One region of the Methylocystis sp. S23 genome, then DNA from elsewhere that is predicted to be linked to it. Evidence: riboswitches for the same ligand, from Rfam matches in the RefSeq annotation. Region 1 holds a riboswitch; the other holds the start of a gene.
What was found. Region 1 has a riboswitch for fluoride ahead of ACV7JP_RS06275 (MFS transporter). Riboswitches for the same ligand answer to the same signal wherever they lie in the genome.

Region 1 (9,220 bases):
TGCTCTTCGCGCTCATGGGCCTGGGCGCGCTCGCGACCTGGGCGGGAAGCGAAGCCGTCCTGCCCGCCTATCTCGTCGGCATGGCGCTCGCGGGAAGCGTGGGCCGCGACGCCGCGCTGATCCGGCGCCTGCGCACCATCGCCATCGGCCTGCTCACGCCCTTCTATTTCATCCGCGCCGGCTATTTCGTGTCGCTGCCCGCCGTGCTCGCGGCGCCCGTCGGCGTCATCGTGTTCCTTCTGGTCGAGATCGCCAGCAAGGTCGCGAGCGTCTATCCGGTGGCGCGCGGCTTCAACGCGCCGCACAAGGACGCGATGTATACGACGCTGCTGATGGCGTCGGGCCTGACCTTCGGCACCATCTCGGCGCTCTTCGGCCTTTCCAACGGCATTATCGACCAGTCGCAATATTCGACGCTCGTCGCCGCCATTATCGGCACGGCCGTCGCGCCGACGCTCGTCGCCAATACATATTTCCTGCCGCGCCATCTCCTGCCGAAGGACGAGGCCGAGACGCCGCAGGCGCATGCGGCGCAAGTGGAGAAAGCGCTGGAGACGAGCGACGTGCGCTCGTAGGCCTTGCGAGCGAGAGCAATCCGGGAAAGGCGCGCCGCGGACAGCGAATTGAACGCGGCGCTCAGGGCTGCTCCATCAGCTCCTCGGCTTCGAGCTCGATCAGCGTCGGCTTGGGTTTCGGCGTCTTCGCCGGCGGCGACGGCCGCGCGAGCCATACCGCCGCGGCGAGCAGGAGGAAGACCACGGCCCCGAAATAGAAGGCGTCGTCGAGGCCGAGCAGCAGCGCCTGCTGGCGCATCAACCGCGCCATTTGCGCGCGCGCCACATTCTCGGTCATGCCGAGATCCTGCAGCTTGCTGAAGAGCTGGCCCATCACGTCGAGCGAGGGATAGGACCTTCCGCCGAAATGATCCGCCATCTCGAGCTGGTGCGCCGGCGCGCTCCGGAACTGCACCACCGCCTGCCAGGTGATGCCATAGGCGCCGAAGGCGGTGCGCAGCATGGCGAGCTCCTCCGCCGCGCGGATGAGCTGCGTCCCGGCGAGGCCCTGAACGGCGATGGCCGCAGGCGGCGCGAAGAATGTCGCAAGGAAAAAGCCGAAGAACAGCATCGGCGTCGTGATCGCGTCGAAGGACGCGAGCTTGTCATACTGGCCCAGCCAGGTGAGCGTCACCGCGAAGCCGATGAAATTCAGGCTCGCGAAATAGCGCGGATCCATCCGCTTCACGAGAAGATGCACGATGGAGACGAGCGGCGCCGCGACAATCGCCATGATGAGATAGACGCCGCCCGCGAGCGAAGACGTATAGCCGAGCAGCGTCTGCAACTGGCCGATGAAGACCGACAGCGTTCCCTGTATGACGAGAAAGCCCAGAAGCGAGCAGAAGGTCGCGACCGCGTAATTGCGATGACGAAAGAGGCGGATGTCCAGGACGGGATGACGCTCGCCCAATTCCCAGATCACAAAGGCGGGAAAGGCGATCAGCACCATGATGAGCATGAAAACCAGAATAGGCGAGCCGAACCAGTCGAAATCATTGCCCTGGTTGAGGATGGTCTGCGCCCCGACCAGCGTGACCGAGATCAGGACGAATCCGACCGTGTCGAACCGCGTGATGCGCCGCTTGAAAGGTCGCCCGTAAAGCAGCGCGGCGACGATCCCGGCGATGGGCAGGCCGAGGATGACGTTTGAATAGAAGAGCATCCGCCAGCCCACATATTCGGCCCAGAAGCCGCCCATGAACACGCCGAGCGTGAAGGGCGCCATGCTGAGCACCGCCCACCAGGCGACGCCGAAGCTGCGGTATTTTTCGTCTATTTCGCTTAGCGCCAGCGCCTGGCCGAGCGGCAGGATGACGCCGCCCGCGACGCCGAGCAGGAAGCGCATGGGCACGAAGAACCAGATCGTCTGGCTCCAGGCGCAGGCGAGAGAAAAAAACGCATAGAACATGAAGGCGGCGACATAGACCCGCCGCTCGCCATAGCGCCCGGAGAGCCAGCGCGCGAAGGGCAGGCCGAGCACGATGCCCATCATATGATCGGTCGTGCCCCAGGTGCCGAAGCTCGGATTGACGCCCTGAAGGCTTCCGGCGGCGTAAGGCACGAGCACCGTATAGCCCGGCACGTTGGAGAGGGCGATGACATTGGCGACGGCGAGCGCCGCCTGAAGCAGCAGGAAGCGCCAGCCGGTCAGTCGTTCGGTCATTGGCGCGCCTTTTGATTTGAGAGGCGGCTAATTTTAGGAAGCAGCTTGGGCAAGGCGGACTCCAGGCGCGCGATCGCAACAGGAGTCATCGGCCCCGAGGGCGGTTACAAGGCGAACCCCATCGCCTGCCCGGCAGTTTAGACGAAAGGCGCGGGGGCTTGTCAACCAAGGGCGCCGCTTTTTAGGAGCTGCGGCGATGTGGCCGCGACGAGGGGCTTTTCCGGAAGGACCGGACGGTCCATCATCATAAGTGACGTCGCTCTTGCCTCGCGCGAGAGAAGGCGGCTCCGCGCGCGACATCGGACCAGCGACACTTCATGACGACAGCACATTGGCGGGGACGCCCGGAGGAGATCGCGGCAATCGTCGCGGCTCGCCATGGCGATCCTTTCGCGTTTCTCGGCCTGCATGAGACGGCGCAAGGAATCGTCATCCGCGCCTTCGTTCCGGGCGCGGAAACGGTCGTCGCCGAGACGCCGGAGGGCGAGACGATCGCAACGCTCGAGCGCGTCCACGCCGACGGCTTCTTCGAGGGATTGACCCCGCTCCAGGGCCGCGCGCCCTATCGTCTCGCGGCGTCGAACGGCGCGGCGCGGCGGCGCTTCGCCGACCCTTACGCCTTTCCGCCCTTCCTCGGCGCGATGGACGATTATCTCCTCGTCGAGGGCGCGCATCAGAAGCTCTATGAGCGGCTCGGCGCGCATGTCGTGACGCATGAGGGCGTCGAGGGCGTGAATTTCGCCGTCTGGGCGCCCAACGCCCGGCGCGTCTCCGTCGTCGGCGACTTCAACCAGTGGGACGGGCGCCGCGCGCAGATGCGCAAGCGCGTCGACAGCGGCGTCTGGGAAATCTTCATCCCCGGAACGGGCGCGGGCGCGGTCTATAAATACGAGATCGTCGGGCGCCACGGAAATCTCCTGCCGCTCAAGGCCGATCCGCTCGGCTTCGAAGCGGAGCTTCGTCCCTCGACCGCCTCCGTCGTCGCGTCGCCAGAGCCTTATGATTGGGGCGACGCCGTTCATATGCGCGAGCGCGCGAAATACGACCCGCGCCGCGCGCCCATGTCGATCTACGAGGTTCACCTGCCCTCCTGGCGCAAGGCGGAGGGCTGGCGCTTCCTCACTTACGACGAGATCGCCGACCAGCTCGTGCCTTACGTCGCCGAGTTGGGCTTCACCCATATCGAGCTGCTGCCGATCAGCGAGCATCCGCTCGACGCCTCCTGGGGCTATCAGCCGATCGGCCTTTTCGCGCCGACTCGGCGGCATGGCGACGCCGACGGCTTCAAACGGCTCGTCGACCGCGCGCACAAAGCGGGCTTAAGCGTCATTCTCGACTGGGTTCCGGCGCATTTCCCGACCGACGAACACGGCCTCGCCCAATTCGACGGCGGCCCGCTCTATGAGCACCCCGACCCTCGCCGCGGCTTTCATCCCGACTGGAACACCGCGATCTATGATTTCGGGCGCCGCGAGGTCGCGAACTTCCTCATCGCCAGCGCGCTCTATTGGCTCGACCGCTTCCATATTGACGGGCTGCGCGTCGACGCCGTCGCCTCCATGCTCTATCTCGACTATTCTCGAAAGGCGGGCGAATGGGCGCCGAATCCCGACGGCTCCAACGACAATCGCGACGCGGTGCGCTTTCTTCAAAGGTTCAACGAGCTTGTCTACGGGCTCCATCCCGGCGCCGTGACCATCGCCGAGGAATCGACCTCCTGGGCCGGCGTGACGCGGCCGACCGACAGCGGCGGGCTCGGCTTCGGCTTCAAATGGAACATGGGCTGGATGAACGACACGCTGCGCTACATGTCCTCCGACCCGATCTATCGCAAATGGCGCCATAACGAGCTGACCTTCGGCCTTCTCTACGCCTTCGCGGAGAATTTCGTGCTGCCGCTCTCGCATGACGAGGTCGTGCACGGGAAGCGCTCCATCGTGGCGAAGATGCCCGGCGACGAATGGAAGCGCTTCGCCGGCGCGCGCGCCTATTACGGCTTCATGTGGGGACATCCGGGCAAGAAGCTTTTGTTCATGGGCCAGGAATTCGGCCAGACGAGCGAATGGAACGATGCCGGCGAACTCGAATGGGGTCTGCTCGACCACGCGCCGCATCGCGGCCTGCGCGACTTCATTCGCGATCTCAATCGTCTTTATCGCGGCTGTGAGGCGCTGCATGCGCGCGATTGCGAAAGCGAGGGCTTCGAATGGGTGGTTGTGGACGATGCGGACAGTTCCGTCTTCGCCTTTCTGCGCTACGGCGCGGATCGCGCAAAGCCCATCCTCGTCGTCTCGAGCTTCACGCCCGCGCCTCGGCATAATTACAGGCTGGGCCTTCCGCGCGCGGGGCGTTGGCGCGAAATCCTGAATTCCGACGCCGCGATCTATGGCGGCTCCGGCCAGGGCAATCTCGGCGCGATCCATGCGCGCGCCGAAGGCTGCGCGGGCTTTCCGGCGAGCGCGGACATTCAAATCCCCCCGCTCGCCACTTTGTTCTTCGAATTCGAAAGCGATGGTCTACAATGATCCTCGAATCGCACAGGATGTGACCGATGGCCGCCTATGACAATGCGCCGCTCGCGCGCTACGCCATGGCCTATGTTCTCGCCGGCGGCCGGGGCTCCCGGCTGATGGAATTGACCGACCGGCGCGCCAAGCCCGCGGTCTATTTCGGCGGCAAGTCGCGCATCATCGACTTCGCGCTTTCGAACGCGCTCAATTCCGGCATTCGGCGCATCTGCGTCGCCACGCAATACAAGGCGCACAGCCTCATCCGGCATTTGCAGCGCGGCTGGAGCTTCTTCCGAACCGAGCGCAATGAGAGCTTCGATATTCTGCCCGCGAGCCAGCGCGTCTCCGAGGATCACTGGTATCTCGGCACGGCCGACGCCGTTTATCAGAACCTCGACATCGTCGAGAGCTACGACCCGAAATACATCGTCCTGCTCGCCGGCGACCATGTCTACAAGATGGACTATGAGCACATGCTGCAGCAGCATGTGGAGCAATGCGCGGACGTCACCATCGGCTGTCTCGAGGTCGCGAGAGCGGAGGCGTCGGGCTTCGGCGTGATGCATGCGGATCATGACGACCGCATCCTCTCTTTCATCGAGAAGCCCGCCGATCCGCCCGCCATGCCCGGCCATCCCGACCGCGCGCTGGTCAGCATGGGCATCTATGTCTTCGAGGCGAAATTCCTCTACGACCAATTGCGCCGCGACGCCGACGATCCGAGCTCGACGCATGATTTCGGCAAGGACGTCATTCCCCATATCGTGCGGCACGGCAAGGCCGTCGCCCATCACTTCTCGCGCTCCTGCGTGCGCTCGGCGAGCGAGCAGCAAGCCTATTGGCGCGACGTGGGAACGGTCGACGCCTATTGGGCGGCGAACATCGATCTCACCGATTTCGTGCCGCAGCTCGATCTCTACGACCGCAACTGGCCGATCTGGACTTACGCCGAAATCACGCCGCCCGCGAAATTCGTGCATGACCAGGTCGGGCGGCGCGGACAGGCTTTGTCCTCGCTCGTCTCCGGGGGCTGCATCGTTTCCGGCTCGACGCTGCGGCGCTCGCTGCTCTTCACCGGCGTGCGCGTGAATTCCTACGCCACGGTCGAGAATGCGGTCGTTCTCCCTTACGTCGATATCGGCCGCTCGGCGCGCCTCACCAATGTCGTGGTCGATCGCGGCGTGCGCATTCCGCAAGGCCTCGTCGTCGGCGAAGAGCCCGAGCTCGACGCGCGGCGCTTCCGCCGCACCGAGCAGGGCGTGTGCCTCATCACGCAGCCCATGATCGACAGGCTCGCTTCATGAATTTGCGCGTTCTGGCGGTCGCCTCTGAAATGAGCCCGCTCGTCAAGACCGGCGGCCTCGCGGATGTCGTCGGCGCATTGCCGGCCGCGCTCGTGCGCGAAGGCGTCGAGACGCGCACGCTGATACCCGGCTATCCCGGCGCGCTCGCGGCGCTGGGCCATGGCGAGACCGTTCTTTCCTTCGACGATCTCTTCGGCGGTCCGGCCTGGGCGCTTGAAGGCCGGCTCGACGGGAAGATCGTCTATTCGCTCGTCGCGCCGCATCTCTATGCGCGAGACGGCGGACCATATGCGGACAAGAACGGGGCCGATTATCCCGACAACGCCTTCCGCTTCGCCGCGCTCGCCTGGGCGGCGGCGCAAATGGCCCAGGGCGCGCTCGCGGATTTCACGCCGCATGTGCTGCACGCGCATGACTGGCAGGCCGCGCTCGCGCCCGTCTATCTCCATTACAGCGGCAGGCCGCGCCCGGCGACGGTTCTCACCATCCACAACATCGCCTTTCAGGGGCAATATGCGAAAGAGCTTCTGGGCGCGCTGCGCCTGCCGGACGAATCCTTCGTCATGGAGGGCGTCGAATATTACGGCGCCATCGGCTTTCTGAAGGCGGGCCTGCAGCTTTGCGACCGCATCGCCACCGTCTCGCCGAGCTATGCGCTGGAGATCGAGACGCCGGAATTCGGGATGGGGCTGGACGGCCTGTTGCGCGCCCGCGCCGGTGTCGTGAGCGGCATTCTCAACGGCGTCGACGAGGACGTATGGAATCCGGCGACGGACAAGCGCATCGAGGCGACTTACGACGCCGCGACTCTCGCGGCGCGCGGAAGGAATCGCGCCGCATTGCAGAAGCGCTTCCATCTCGATCCCGATCCGGACGCCTTTCTCCTCGGCGTCGTGAGCCGCCTGTCCTGGCAGAAGGGCCACGACATGCTGCTCGCCAATCTGCCCACGCTCATGTCGCGCCATGCGCAGCTTGCATTGCTCGGCGCGGGCGATAGACATCTCGAGGAAGGCTTCCTCGCCGCTCAGGACGCCTATCCCGGCCGCGTCTCGGTCTTTATCGGCTATAGCGAGGACATGGCGCATCTCATTCAGGCGGGCGCCGACGCCTTCCTCGTCCCCTCGCGCTTCGAGCCTTGCGGCCTCACGCAGCTTTACGCCTTGTGCTACGGCGCCGCGCCGATCGTCTCGCGCGTCGGCGGATTGAAGGATACGATCATCGACGCGAATGAAATGGCGATTCAGGCCGGCGTCGCGACGGGCGTGCAATTTTCGCCGCCGACAGCGGAGGCGCTCGCCATCGCGCTGCGCCAGGCCGAGCGTCTGTTCAGGGACAAGGACACGTGGCGCAGATTGCAATTGAACGGCATGAAGACCGACGTCTCCTGGCGCCAGCCCGCGCGGCGCTACGCGGCGCTCTATCGCGAGGCGGTGGCGGCGCGGGAGTGAGCGCAGGGCTGGCGACCTGGGGCGCGTTGCCCCCCTCTCCCCGCTTGCGGGGAGAGGGCAGGGTGAGGGGCAAGGCGTCAGCACGCAATCTTTGGACAACTCCAGCGCCACTGAAATATTCGCCAGAGATTCTTGCGCTCGCTCCGCCCCTCACCCCAACCCTCTCCCCGCAAAGCCCGTCGAAAGACGGGCGTCTTTCGACGCCCTTTGCGGGGAGAGGGAGAGAGGCTCGAGCCTGATGCGCGTCACGACCGGCGCGCCCGAACCTCTCGGCGTCACGCTCGACGACACGGGCGCCAATGTCGCGGTCTTCTCCGCACATGCCGAGGAAATCCACCTCTGCCTCTTCGATGACAGCGGCGCCGAAACGCGGCGCATTCGCCTCCCCGCGCGCAGCGGCGACGTCTTTCACGGCCGCGTTGAAGGGCTGAAAGAAGGCCAGCTTTACGGCCTCCGCGCCTACGGCCCCGACGCGCCGCATGAAGGCCATCGCTTCAACGGCGCGAAGCTCCTCGTCGATCCTTATGCGCTCGCGCTCGACCGGCCGCTGTCCCTGCATGCGAGCATGTTCGCCTTCGGCGAAACCGCGACGCAAGACAGCGCGCCGCATCTCGCCAAATGCGTGATGTCGCGCCCGCAAGCGGCGGCGCCCTCGCGGCCGCATCATGTGTGGAGCGAGACGATCATCTATGAGACGCACGCCAAGGGTTTCACCGCGACGCAGCCCGATATCCCGTCAAACCTGCGCGGAACATTTGCGGGCCTTGCGCATGAGGCGGCGATCGCGCATCTCGCAAAGCTCGGCGTCACGACGCTGGAGCTCCTGCCCTGCGCCGCCTGGATCGACGAGCGCCATTTGCCGCCGCTCGGCCTTTCCAATTATTGGGGCTACAATCCCATCGCCATGATGGCACCCGATCCGCGTCTCGCGCCGGGCGGCTGGACGGAAGTGCGCGAGGCCGTCGCGAAGCTTCACGCCGCGGGCCTCGAAGTCATCATCGACGTCGTCTTCAATCATACGGGCGAGAGCGACGAGCTTGGGCCGACGCTGTCGCTGCGCGGACTCGACAACGCCAGCTATTACCGTCTCGCGGCGGACCGCGCGCATTATGTGAACGACGCCGGCTGCGGCAATATTCTCGCCTTCGACCGTGCGCCGGTCATGCGCCTCGCCATGGACGCGTTGCGCGCCTGGGCGATCCATGGCGGCGTCGACGGCTTTCGCTTCGATCTCGCGACGACGCTCGCGCGCCTGCCTTCGGGCTACGACGCCAACGCGCCTTTCCTCGCCGCGCTGCTGCAGGACCCGATCCTGCGCGAATTGAAGCTCATCGCCGAGCCGTGGGACATCGGCCCAGGCGGCTATCGGCTCGGGCGCTTCCCCGCTCCCTTCGCCGAATGGAACGACCGCTATCGCGATGGCGTCCGCCGCTTCTGGCGCGGCGACCCTGCCGGCGTCTCGGAGCTTGCGACGCGCATCGCCGGCTCGCAGGACTTTTTCGCGCGCCGCAGCCCGTCGCGCAGCGTCAATTTCATCGTCGCGCATGACGGCTTCACGCTGCGCGACCTCGTCTCCTATGCGCATAAGCGCAATGAGGCGAATGGCGAAGAGAATCGCGACGGGACGAACGACAATCTTTCCTGGAACAACGGGGCCGAGGGCGAAAGCGGCGATCTTGCGATCCTCGAAGCGCGCGCGCGCGACCAGCGCAATCTGCTTGCGACGCTGCTTCTGTCG
Region 2 (9,220 bases), 1.0 Mb from region 1:
GCTTTCCGACTATCGATCCTATGCGTCGGCCCGTTGCGGGATCGGCGCGCGGCTCGTCGCGCTCACGGGCGAAAACGGAGCCGGAAAGACCAATGTGCTGGAGGCGCTCTCGCTTTTCTCGCCCGGCCGCGGCTTGCGGCGCGCCGAGCTCGGCGAATGCGCGCGGCGCGACGGCGCGGGCGGCTTCGCGGTTTCCATCGAGCTAGAAAGCGACGGCGCGACGGCGCAGCTCGGCCACGGGCTCACGCCCGAAGGCGAGCGCCAGTTCCGCATCGAGCGCGCGCCGGTCGCCTCCGCCCGCGCCTTCGCCGACCATCTGCGCGTCTTGTGGCTCACGCCCGCGATGGACGGGCTTTTCAACGGGCCGGCGGGCGATCGCCGCCGCTTTCTCGACCGCCTCGCGCTTGGAGTCGACGCGGACCATGGGGCGCGCGTCAACAAGCTCGAGCGCGCTTTACGCAACCGCAACCGCCTCCTCGAGGAGGGCGTCTCCGACCGGCGCTGGCTCGACGCCGCCGAGCATGAGATCGCGGCGCTTGGCGTCGCCGTCGCGGCGGCGCGGCGCGAGACCGTCTCTCGTCTGGCGTCGCTCATCGTCGCGAGCGAGAGCGTCTTTCCATGGGCGGAGATTTCAATCGAGGGCGAAATCGAGAATATGCTCGCCGAGGCGCCGGCGCTCGCCGTGGAGGAGCGTTTCCGAGAGACGCTGAGCCGGACGCGACGCCGCGACGCCGCCGCCGGCCGCACGCTCGCCGGCCCGCAGACGAGCGACCTCGCCGTGCGCCACGGCCCGAAGGACGAAGCCGCGCGCGACTGCTCGACGGGCGAGCAGAAAGCGCTGCTAATGGGGCTGACGCTCGCCCACGCCCGCCTTGTCGGGGAGATGACCGGAAAAGCGCCGCTGCTTCTGCTCGACGAAGTCGCCGCGCATTTCGATCCGAAACGGCGCGAGGCTCTGTTTCAAGAACTTGAAACGTTGGGCGGGCAGATATGGATGACGGGCGCGGACCCGCTGCTGTTCGCGTCGCTGGAAGGCCGCGCGGAAATGCTGCATGTGACGCCGGGGCGCATCGAGAGACGGAGGTGACGAATGGACTGGCACTGGTATGCGATCATCGCCGGGGTCGCGGCGCCTTGGATCATCCTCAACGCCAGCCTGCGCAACACCTTCAGGGAAGCCGGCCCCATCACCGGCCTTTCCGTCTGGGCCGGCATGTCGGTCTTCACCACGCTCGTCGCGCTGCTGATCGGGTGGATCGCGCATAAAATGCTCGCGTGAAACGGAACGGTTTTTTCTTTTCGCTCTTGCGCGCCGTCATGGATGGCCGGGACCAGCCCGGCCATGACGGCCTTCTTTACGGGGAGGTATGGGCCGCCTCGCCGCCCGAGATTGCCGTTCGGCGAGTGACAAAGCCCCTCACGGCTGCAGCATCACCTTGACGCAGCCATCCTTGCGGTTGCGGAAGGTCTTGTAAAGCTCCGGCCCCTCCTCCAGCGCGCCGCGATGCGTGACAACGAAGGACGGATCGATGTCGCCCTTCTCGATGCGCTCGAGCAGGCGCGGCAGATAGCGCTGCACGGGCGTCTGCGCCATGCGGAAGGTGAGCCCGCGATTAATGGCCGAGCCCATCGGGAATTTGTCGACAAAGCCGCCATAGACGCCGACGATGGAGACGGTTCCGAAATTGCGGCAGCATTGGACCGCCTGGCGCAGCACATGCGGCTGGTCGGTGCCGAGGAACGCCGCGACCTTCACGCGGTCGATGAAGGAGTCGATGCTTCCCGTCGGGTCGGGCTCCGTCCCGACCGCGTCGATGCAGGCGTCGGCGCCGCGCCCCTTCGTCATGCTGTTGATCGCCTCATAGACGTCGACCTTGTGGAAGTCGAGCGTCTCCGCGCCCGCCATCTCCGCGAGCGCAAGGCGCTCCGGCACGTGATCGATGGCGATGACGCGCTCGGCGCCGAGCAAGAAGGCGCTGCGAATCGCGAATTGCCCGACCGGCCCGCAGCCCCAGATGGCGATGGTCTCGCCGCCTTTGATGTCGCAGAACTCCGCGGCCATGTAGCCGGTCGGGAAAATATCGGAAAGAAAGAGCGCCTGATCGTCGGCGAGCGAATCGGGGATCTTGATGGGACCGACATCCGCATGGGGCACGCGCAGATATTCGGCCTGTCCGCCGCGATAGCCGCCGAGGAGATGCGAATAGCCGAAGAGCCCCGCGGGCGAATGGCCCCAGAGCGTCTCGGCCTTTGCATGGTCGGGATTGGTGCGTTCGCAGGCGGAATAAAAGCCGCGCTGGCAGAAATAGCATTCGCCGCACGAGATCGTGAAGGGCACGACGACGCGGTCGCCGACCTTCAGCTTCTTCACCGCCGAACCGACCTCCACGACCTCGCCCATGGTTTCGTGGCCGAGGACGTCGCCGCGCCGCATCTGCGGAATGACGCCGTCATAAATGTGAAGGTCGGAGCCGCAAATTGCGCAGGCCGTGACCTTGATCACCACGTCGCGCGGATCTTCGATCGCCGGATCGGGGACGTTTTCGCAGCGAATGTCGCCTTTGCCGTTATAGGTGAGCGCTTTCATGCGGAATGCTCCCGTTTCGGTCCGACGCGGCAAAAGCCCCACACGCCCGAGCGCGCGCCTCTGTGCTGAACTTGCGCGGGATGAGATCGTTCCAGGGAATGTCACGGGGAGGCGGAGCCGATGAAGCGATCCAGAGCCGCGATGGCGCTCTGGATTGCTTCGCTTCGCTCGCAATGACGGGCGAGGCAATCCGGGGCCGCGAGCGTCATTGCGAAGAGGCGAAGCCGACGAAGCAATCTAGGACCGCGGCGTGGCTCTGGATTGCTTCGCCTGCGGCTGGCAATGACGGGCGGAGGCATGGCCCGGCGACCCTCGCCTGTGCTATTGCGCAGCCATGCCCAACCTTCCCCCGCAAGCCCGCGCGCTGCTCAAATCCGTTTTCGGCTATGACGATTTCCGCCCCGGCCAGGCGGAGATCGTCGCGGCCGCGCTCGACGGCGGGCCGGTGCTCGCGATCATGCCGACGGGCAGCGGCAAATCCATGTGCTACCAGCTCCCCGCCATCATGGAGGGCGCGCTCACCGTCGTGGTCTCGCCGCTCATCGCGCTGATGCGCGATCAGGTGAAGCAGATGCGGGCCTTGGGGGTTTCCGCGGCGACCCTCAACTCCGTGAACGGCGCAGAGGAGAATGACGAAGCCCGCCGCGCGATGCGCGACGGCGCTCTGCGGCTGCTCTATGTCTCGCCCGAACGCCTGATGATGGACGGCCTCATCGCCGATCTGCGCCGCGCGCGGCCGCGTCGCCTCGCCATCGACGAGGCGCATTGCGTTTCGGAATGGGGGCACGATTTCCGCCCCGAATATCGCGAGATCGGCCGCGCGGCGGAGGCGCTGGGGAATATTCAGGTGATCGGCCTCACCGCCACCGCGGACGCCGCGACGCGCGAGGACATTGCGAAGCGCCTGTTCCCCTCGCCGCCCAAGCTCTTCCTGCACAGTTTCGACCGGCCGAACATTGCGCTCAATTTCGCGCTGAAGGATCAGCCGCGCCGGCAATTGTCGCGCTTTCTCGAACGGCACAAGGGCGAGAGCGGCATCGTCTACTGCTCGTCGCGGCAACGCACGGAAGACCTCGCCGCCTATTTCGTCGGTCAGGGCCGCGATGCGCTGCCCTACCATGCGGGCCTCGACCAGGAGACGCGCAACCGCAACCAGGATCGCTTCCTGCGGGAGGACGGCGTCGTCGCCGTCGCGACCATCGCCTTCGGCATGGGCGTCAACAAGCCGGACGTGCGCTTTGTCGCGCATGCGGACATGCCCTCCTCCGTCGAGAGCTACTATCAGGAGATCGGCCGCGCCGGACGCGACGGGCTGCCCGCCGACACGCTGACGCTGTACGGCCTCGACGACATGGCTTTCCGCCGAAGGCAGATCGACTCCAAGGAGGTGAGCGAGGCGCGCCGGCGCGTCGAGCATGACCGCTTCTCGGCGCTCGCCATGCTCTGCGAGACGCCGCAATGCCGCCGCCAGACGCTGCTCGCCTATTTCGCCGAGGAGGCGCCGCCCTGCGGGCGTTGCGACGTCTGCCAAGGCAAGGTCGCGGTCTTTGACGGCCTCATCCCCGCGCAAAAGGCGCTCTCGGCCGTCTATCGCACCGGCCAGCGCTTCGGCGCGAACTACCTCGCCGACGTGCTGCGCGGCGAGATGACCGACGCGGTGCGCCGCCACGGGCACGACGCGATCAAGACCTTCGGCGTCGGCAAGGAACATTCGAAACAGGAATGGGCCTCGATCCTGCGCCAGCTCTTCGCCGCCGGCGCCTTGCAGACAGCGAGCGCCGAACATGGAGGTTTTGCGCTGACGGCGAAAGGTGAAGACATTCTCTTCGGGCGTGAGACGATCATGCTGCGTAGCGATCCGCTGGCGCGCCTCGAGCGGCGAGAGAAGGCCTCGGCCAATCTCGACGAAGCGACGGACCGCATCCTTGCGGCGCTCAAGCGCAAGCGGCGCGAACTCGCTCAGGAGGAGGGCGTGCCCGCCTATGTCATCTTCGCCGACCGCACGCTGATCGACATGGCGGAAAAGCGTCCCGCGACACTGGACGAGATGCTCTCCGTGCATGGCGTCGGCGAGCGCAAGCTCGCGCAATTTGGCGACGCCTTTCTGGAGACGTTGGAAGAAGCGCTCCGATAAAGCGCGCCCTCATCCCCGCGAGCTCCGTGGATGGCTAAGTTGACGCGCGCTCCAACGTTCCCAAGCCACGCCGTTCTCGCCGTGAGCCCTCCCGCTCGGCGCGAATATCCTGTTCTTATCGCGCGTCCTCGTTTGGTTCTCGCGATTTCCCGTCGCTCGCTGCGATTGCGCCAGGGGGAAAGCGCGATTAGCTGTGGACGACGGCCAATTGACCAACAACGCCTTGCCTTGGGATAGGCTTTCGGTAAAATTGCCCGACAGAAAAAGGGGGATGGAGTTCCCCGAAACCGCCGAAGAGGCTGATGACTCCTGCCCGCGAGGATTCGCAAAAAGGGGAGTCGTATGCGTCGTAGCGGTCATTTCCGCGCTGATGTCGATTTTGAGGGGTTCGATCGTCGCGCCGCTATAGCGGGTTTCTCCCTCTTTCTCTCGGGCTGCATGCCGACGGCGCAGGAGGAGCGCGCGCAATTCATCGAAGCGCCGTCGATGAGCCGCACCATCGCGGCTTCCGGCGTCCGAAGCGTCAGCGGCGAAAAAGGCTGGCCCGGCCAGCAATGGTGGCGCGCCTTTCATAGCGCGGAGCTCGACCGAATCGTCGAGAAGGCGCTCGAGGACAATCAGAACCTCAGAAAGGCCGCCGACACGCTGAAAGAGGCCGAGGCCGGGATCGATATTGCGAGCTCGCGTCTGACGCCTTATGTCGAGACCGACTTCTCCTACAAGCAGTATCGCTACGCCGAGCACGGCGTCGCGGCGGGACTCAATCCGAAACAGGCGGGCCTCGAAAAATCGGCGGCCTTCCTCAATCCCATCTCCGCGAAATGGGAGCTGGACTTCTGGGGAAAGAACCGCGCATTGCTCGACGCGGCGATCGGCGACGCGCTGGCCCAGGAAGGCGAATTGGAGCAGACTCGCCTGCTGCTGACGACGGGCGTCGCGCGGGCCTATCTGCGCGGCTCCATCCTCGCCGAGCAACTCAAGCTGGCGAAAGAGCTCACGAAGCTGCGGCGCGAGCTGCGGGCGCTCGCGGAAACGCGGTACAATACCGGCCTGGAAGCGCTGGATATCGTCCAGATTGCGCGCACCAACGAAGAAACCGCCACGCGGCGCGAAGCCTCGCTCGCGGCCGCCATCGCCATCCAGGAAAACGCTCTGGCCCGGCTCATGGGCGAAGGGCCGGACTACGCCCGCAGCCTCTTCGCGGGCAAGAAATCCGTGGCGCCCGCGCAGCCCGCCTTGCCGAAGCGCTTGCCCATCGAGCTTCTCGCGCATCGCCCCGATCTGATGGCGGCGCTGCGCCGCGCGGAGGCCTGGGCGGACCGCATTCATGCCGCCAAGACCATGTTCCTGCCCTCGATCGACCTCTCGGTCTCGGCGGGGCTCGAGGCCTCCGTCACCTCGACGCAATTTTCAAAGCTCGGGGGCTATCTCTTCAATCCCGGCGCCATGGTCTACAATGTCGCGCCCGGCCTGCATCTGCCGATTTTCCAGGGCGGCCGGCTCACCGGCAATCTCGAAGCGCAGCGCGCCGATTATGACCAGGCGGTTGACGTCTACAACGAAACTCTGCTCGCCGCCGCGCAGCAGACGGCCGACGCTCTGGCCAATCTCAAACGCTATAAGAGCGAGTTCGAATCCCAGTCGCGCTTCATCAAAGCGCGCAAGGCGGAGCTGGAGCTCGCGCGCGCGCGTCTGCGCGACGGCTTGCGGGACCGCCGCGAAGTCGTGCAGGAATATGCCGACCTGCTCGACGCGATTTTCATCCAGCGCGGTCTGGAAGGCGACAGGCTTATCGCGGCCGTCGATCTCTTTCAGGCGCTTGGCGGCGGCTATGACGCCGGTCCCGCGGCCGATGCGCCGAGGCCCGCTCCAGAGACGGATCCGATCAACCCGGTCGTCAACGCCGTCCAATCGCTTGGAGGAGGCTAGTCTTGAGCGACGAAGCGACAATAGAGGCGCCGAAAGCGGCCACTCCGACGCTCTCGCGCAAGAGCATTCGCGCGCGGCGGAACTTCCTGCTCAAGCTTCTCGCGGTCGGCGTCGCCGTCGGCGCGCTGGCGGAAACGTTCCGCTATGTCGCTTTTGACCGCGACTGGGTGACGACCGACAACGCCTTCGTCACCGGCAACGTCATTCCCGTGCAGTCCGACGCGACCGGCGTCGTCGCGCAAGTTTTGGCGGAAGAAACGCAGCTCGTGAAGAAGGGCGACGCGCTCGTGCGGCTCGACGCGCAGCGCGCCCGCGCCGCGCTGGGGCAGGCGGAGGCGGAGCTCGGCCGCGCCGTGCGAAATGTCGCCGCGCTTTTCGCCGGCCGCCGGCAGATTTGCCAGAAGGTCACGTCGCGCATCGCGATCCGCGAGCGCACGCGGCACGATCTCGCGCGCTATCGGCAGGCCGCGACCAGCGGCGCCGCCTCGCGCCAATTGCTGCAAAACACCGAGGATACGCTGAATGCGCAGGAAGCCGATCTGCGCGAGGCGCGCGCCGAGCTCGCCGCGATCGAGTCGCGCGTCGGCGGCGTGACGCCGATGAACCATCCCGACGTCGAATTCGCCAAGGCCCGCTTCAACGACGCCTATATCGAATATTTGCGCCAGAACATCCGCGCGCCGGCGACGGGCTACGTCGCCAAGCGCCGCGTGCAGGTCGGCCAGCGCGTGCGGCCGGGCGACCAGATCCTGAACATCGTGCCGCTCGATCACTTATGGGTCGAAGCGAATCTCTGGGAAAACCGCATGGAGCGGATTCGCCCCGGCCAGCCCGCAATCATCAAGGTCGATCTTTACGGATCGAGCGCGACCTTCCACGGCGCGGTCGAGGGTCTCGTGCCGGGCTCCGGCAGCGTCTTCGCGACGCTGCCGCCGGACAACGCCACCGGCAATTTCATCCGCATCGTGCAGCGCGTGCCCGTGCGCATCGCGATCGACCCCGAAGAGCTGAAGAAGACGCCGCTGCGGCCCGGCCTCTCGACCGTCACCTCGATCAATGTCGGCGCCGAAGCGAAGCCGATGAACGACTCCGTCGTGAAGACGTCGACAAGCGAATATTCGACCGAGGTGTTCGACAAGGATCTCGCCGAGGCCAAGGCGCGCGCCGACAAGATCGTGCGCGACAATCTGGTCGCCAAGGACGGCTGGGACGGAAGCTGCGCCGCCATGGCGCAGGATTGATCGCCGCGATTGAATCTTCAAGCCTGAGGCGCGCCGAGATGGCGTGACATGGCGCCAAGGCGATCGATCGACGTGGCGCTTGGCCGGACGCCTGCGGATCGATAGGGGTGTGACGTAAATGTCTCTCCCCCGCGATTTCCCCGAGAGGCGGCGATTTTCGCCGGGAAAGAGACAAAGTCCGGGGCGTATCCTTGCAGGACCGGTCATTCGAGCGCGCGGGAATGTCGAAGAAAGAGCTACGAGAGAGAGTCGTCATGGCCGCCGCCGTCGCCTGCCTTGGCGCGGCCTCCCCCGCCGTCGCGGCGGACGACGATTTCCGTATCTGGGAAAACATCACGGCCAACGTCAATCTCGGTTCGATCGACCCCAGGCTCGACAAATGGCGGTGGTGGGCCGAGGGACAGGGCCGCTTTCGCGACAATGCCGGCGCCGCCGACCAAGGGCTGGCGCGCACGGGCGTCGGCTATCAACTCACCGATCGCGCGAGCGTCTGGCTGGGCTACGCCTATGTCTCGACCTATCCGCAAGGCCGCCGGATGATCAACGAGCATCGCATCTGGCAGCAATTGCTTCTCACCGACAAGGCGTCTTTCGGCGATCTCTCCAGCCGCACCCGTCTCGAGCAGCGCTTCATCGACGGCGTCGATCCCGTTGAATGGCGCCTGCGCGAGCTGGTGCGCTTTTCTCGCCCCATCAGCGAAGGCTCGCCCGTCAGCGTCGTGCTATGGGATGAAGCCTTTATGCGGCTGAACTCCACGGCTCCGACCACGCGCTTCGGCTTCGACCAGAATCGCGGCTTTGCGGGCCTCGGCTATACGTTCAGCAAGCAAATGCGGGTCGAAATCGGCTATATGAACCAGTTGATCCTGTCGCGCGCCGTCACGCAACGCGAGCAGCGCTTCGACCACCGGATGAATCACATCCTTTCGATCAGCATGTTTCTCAATCTGTAGGCCCGGATCGCGCGCTCGACGCGACGGCCTCCCCGTCATTGCGAGCGCAGCGAAGCAATCCAGAGCCACGCCGCGGCCCTGGATTGCTTCGTCGCTTGCGCTTTTCGCAATGACGGTGAGTCACGGCATTGGCCGCCAGAATAGGAACCTGATCTTACCGTCCGGCGCGAGGCCGATGCGCCGTTCCGTATTCTCATTGTCGAATTTGACGTCATAGACGTCGCCGCCCATCTTGCCGACTCCCCGGAACGCAATTTCGCGCAATACGCCCTTTGTGGAGAATTCCTCAAGGACGGCCGGCAACGCCCGTCGAAGATGTGACGAAAGGCTTTCGATGAACTGGTCGAAATCGACGTCGCCGGATTGCAGGCTCGCA

Region 2: linked by a shared signal. The riboswitch ahead of ACV7JP_RS00940 (efflux transporter outer membrane subunit) and the one ahead of ACV7JP_RS06275 (MFS transporter) in region 1 are both predicted to bind fluoride.

Annotation. Positions count from the first base shown of each region.
Region 1 covers NZ_CM134185.1:1,231,593-1,240,812, forward strand. The annotation lists gene ACV7JP_RS06270 (cation:proton antiporter) at 1-575, shown strand, start outside; gene ACV7JP_RS06275 (MFS transporter) at 637-2,220, opposite strand; fluoride riboswitch at 2,293-2,355, opposite strand; gene glgB (1,4-alpha-glucan branching protein GlgB) at 2,538-4,745, shown strand; gene glgC (glucose-1-phosphate adenylyltransferase) at 4,772-6,034, shown strand; gene glgA (glycogen synthase GlgA) at 6,031-7,482, shown strand; gene glgX (glycogen debranching protein GlgX) at 7,721-9,220, shown strand, end outside.
Region 2 covers NZ_CM134185.1:190,352-199,571, forward strand. The annotation lists gene recF (DNA replication/repair protein RecF) at 1-1,087, shown strand, start outside; gene ACV7JP_RS00925 (hypothetical protein) at 1,091-1,279, shown strand; gene ACV7JP_RS00930 (zinc-dependent alcohol dehydrogenase) at 1,418-2,587, opposite strand; gene recQ (DNA helicase RecQ) at 2,922-4,721, shown strand; fluoride riboswitch at 4,980-5,040, shown strand; gene ACV7JP_RS00940 (efflux transporter outer membrane subunit) at 5,064-6,650, shown strand; gene ACV7JP_RS00945 (HlyD family efflux transporter periplasmic adaptor subunit) at 6,653-7,891, shown strand; gene ACV7JP_RS00950 (DUF2490 domain-containing protein) at 8,146-8,844, shown strand; gene ACV7JP_RS00955 (MerR family transcriptional regulator) at 8,965-9,220, opposite strand, start outside.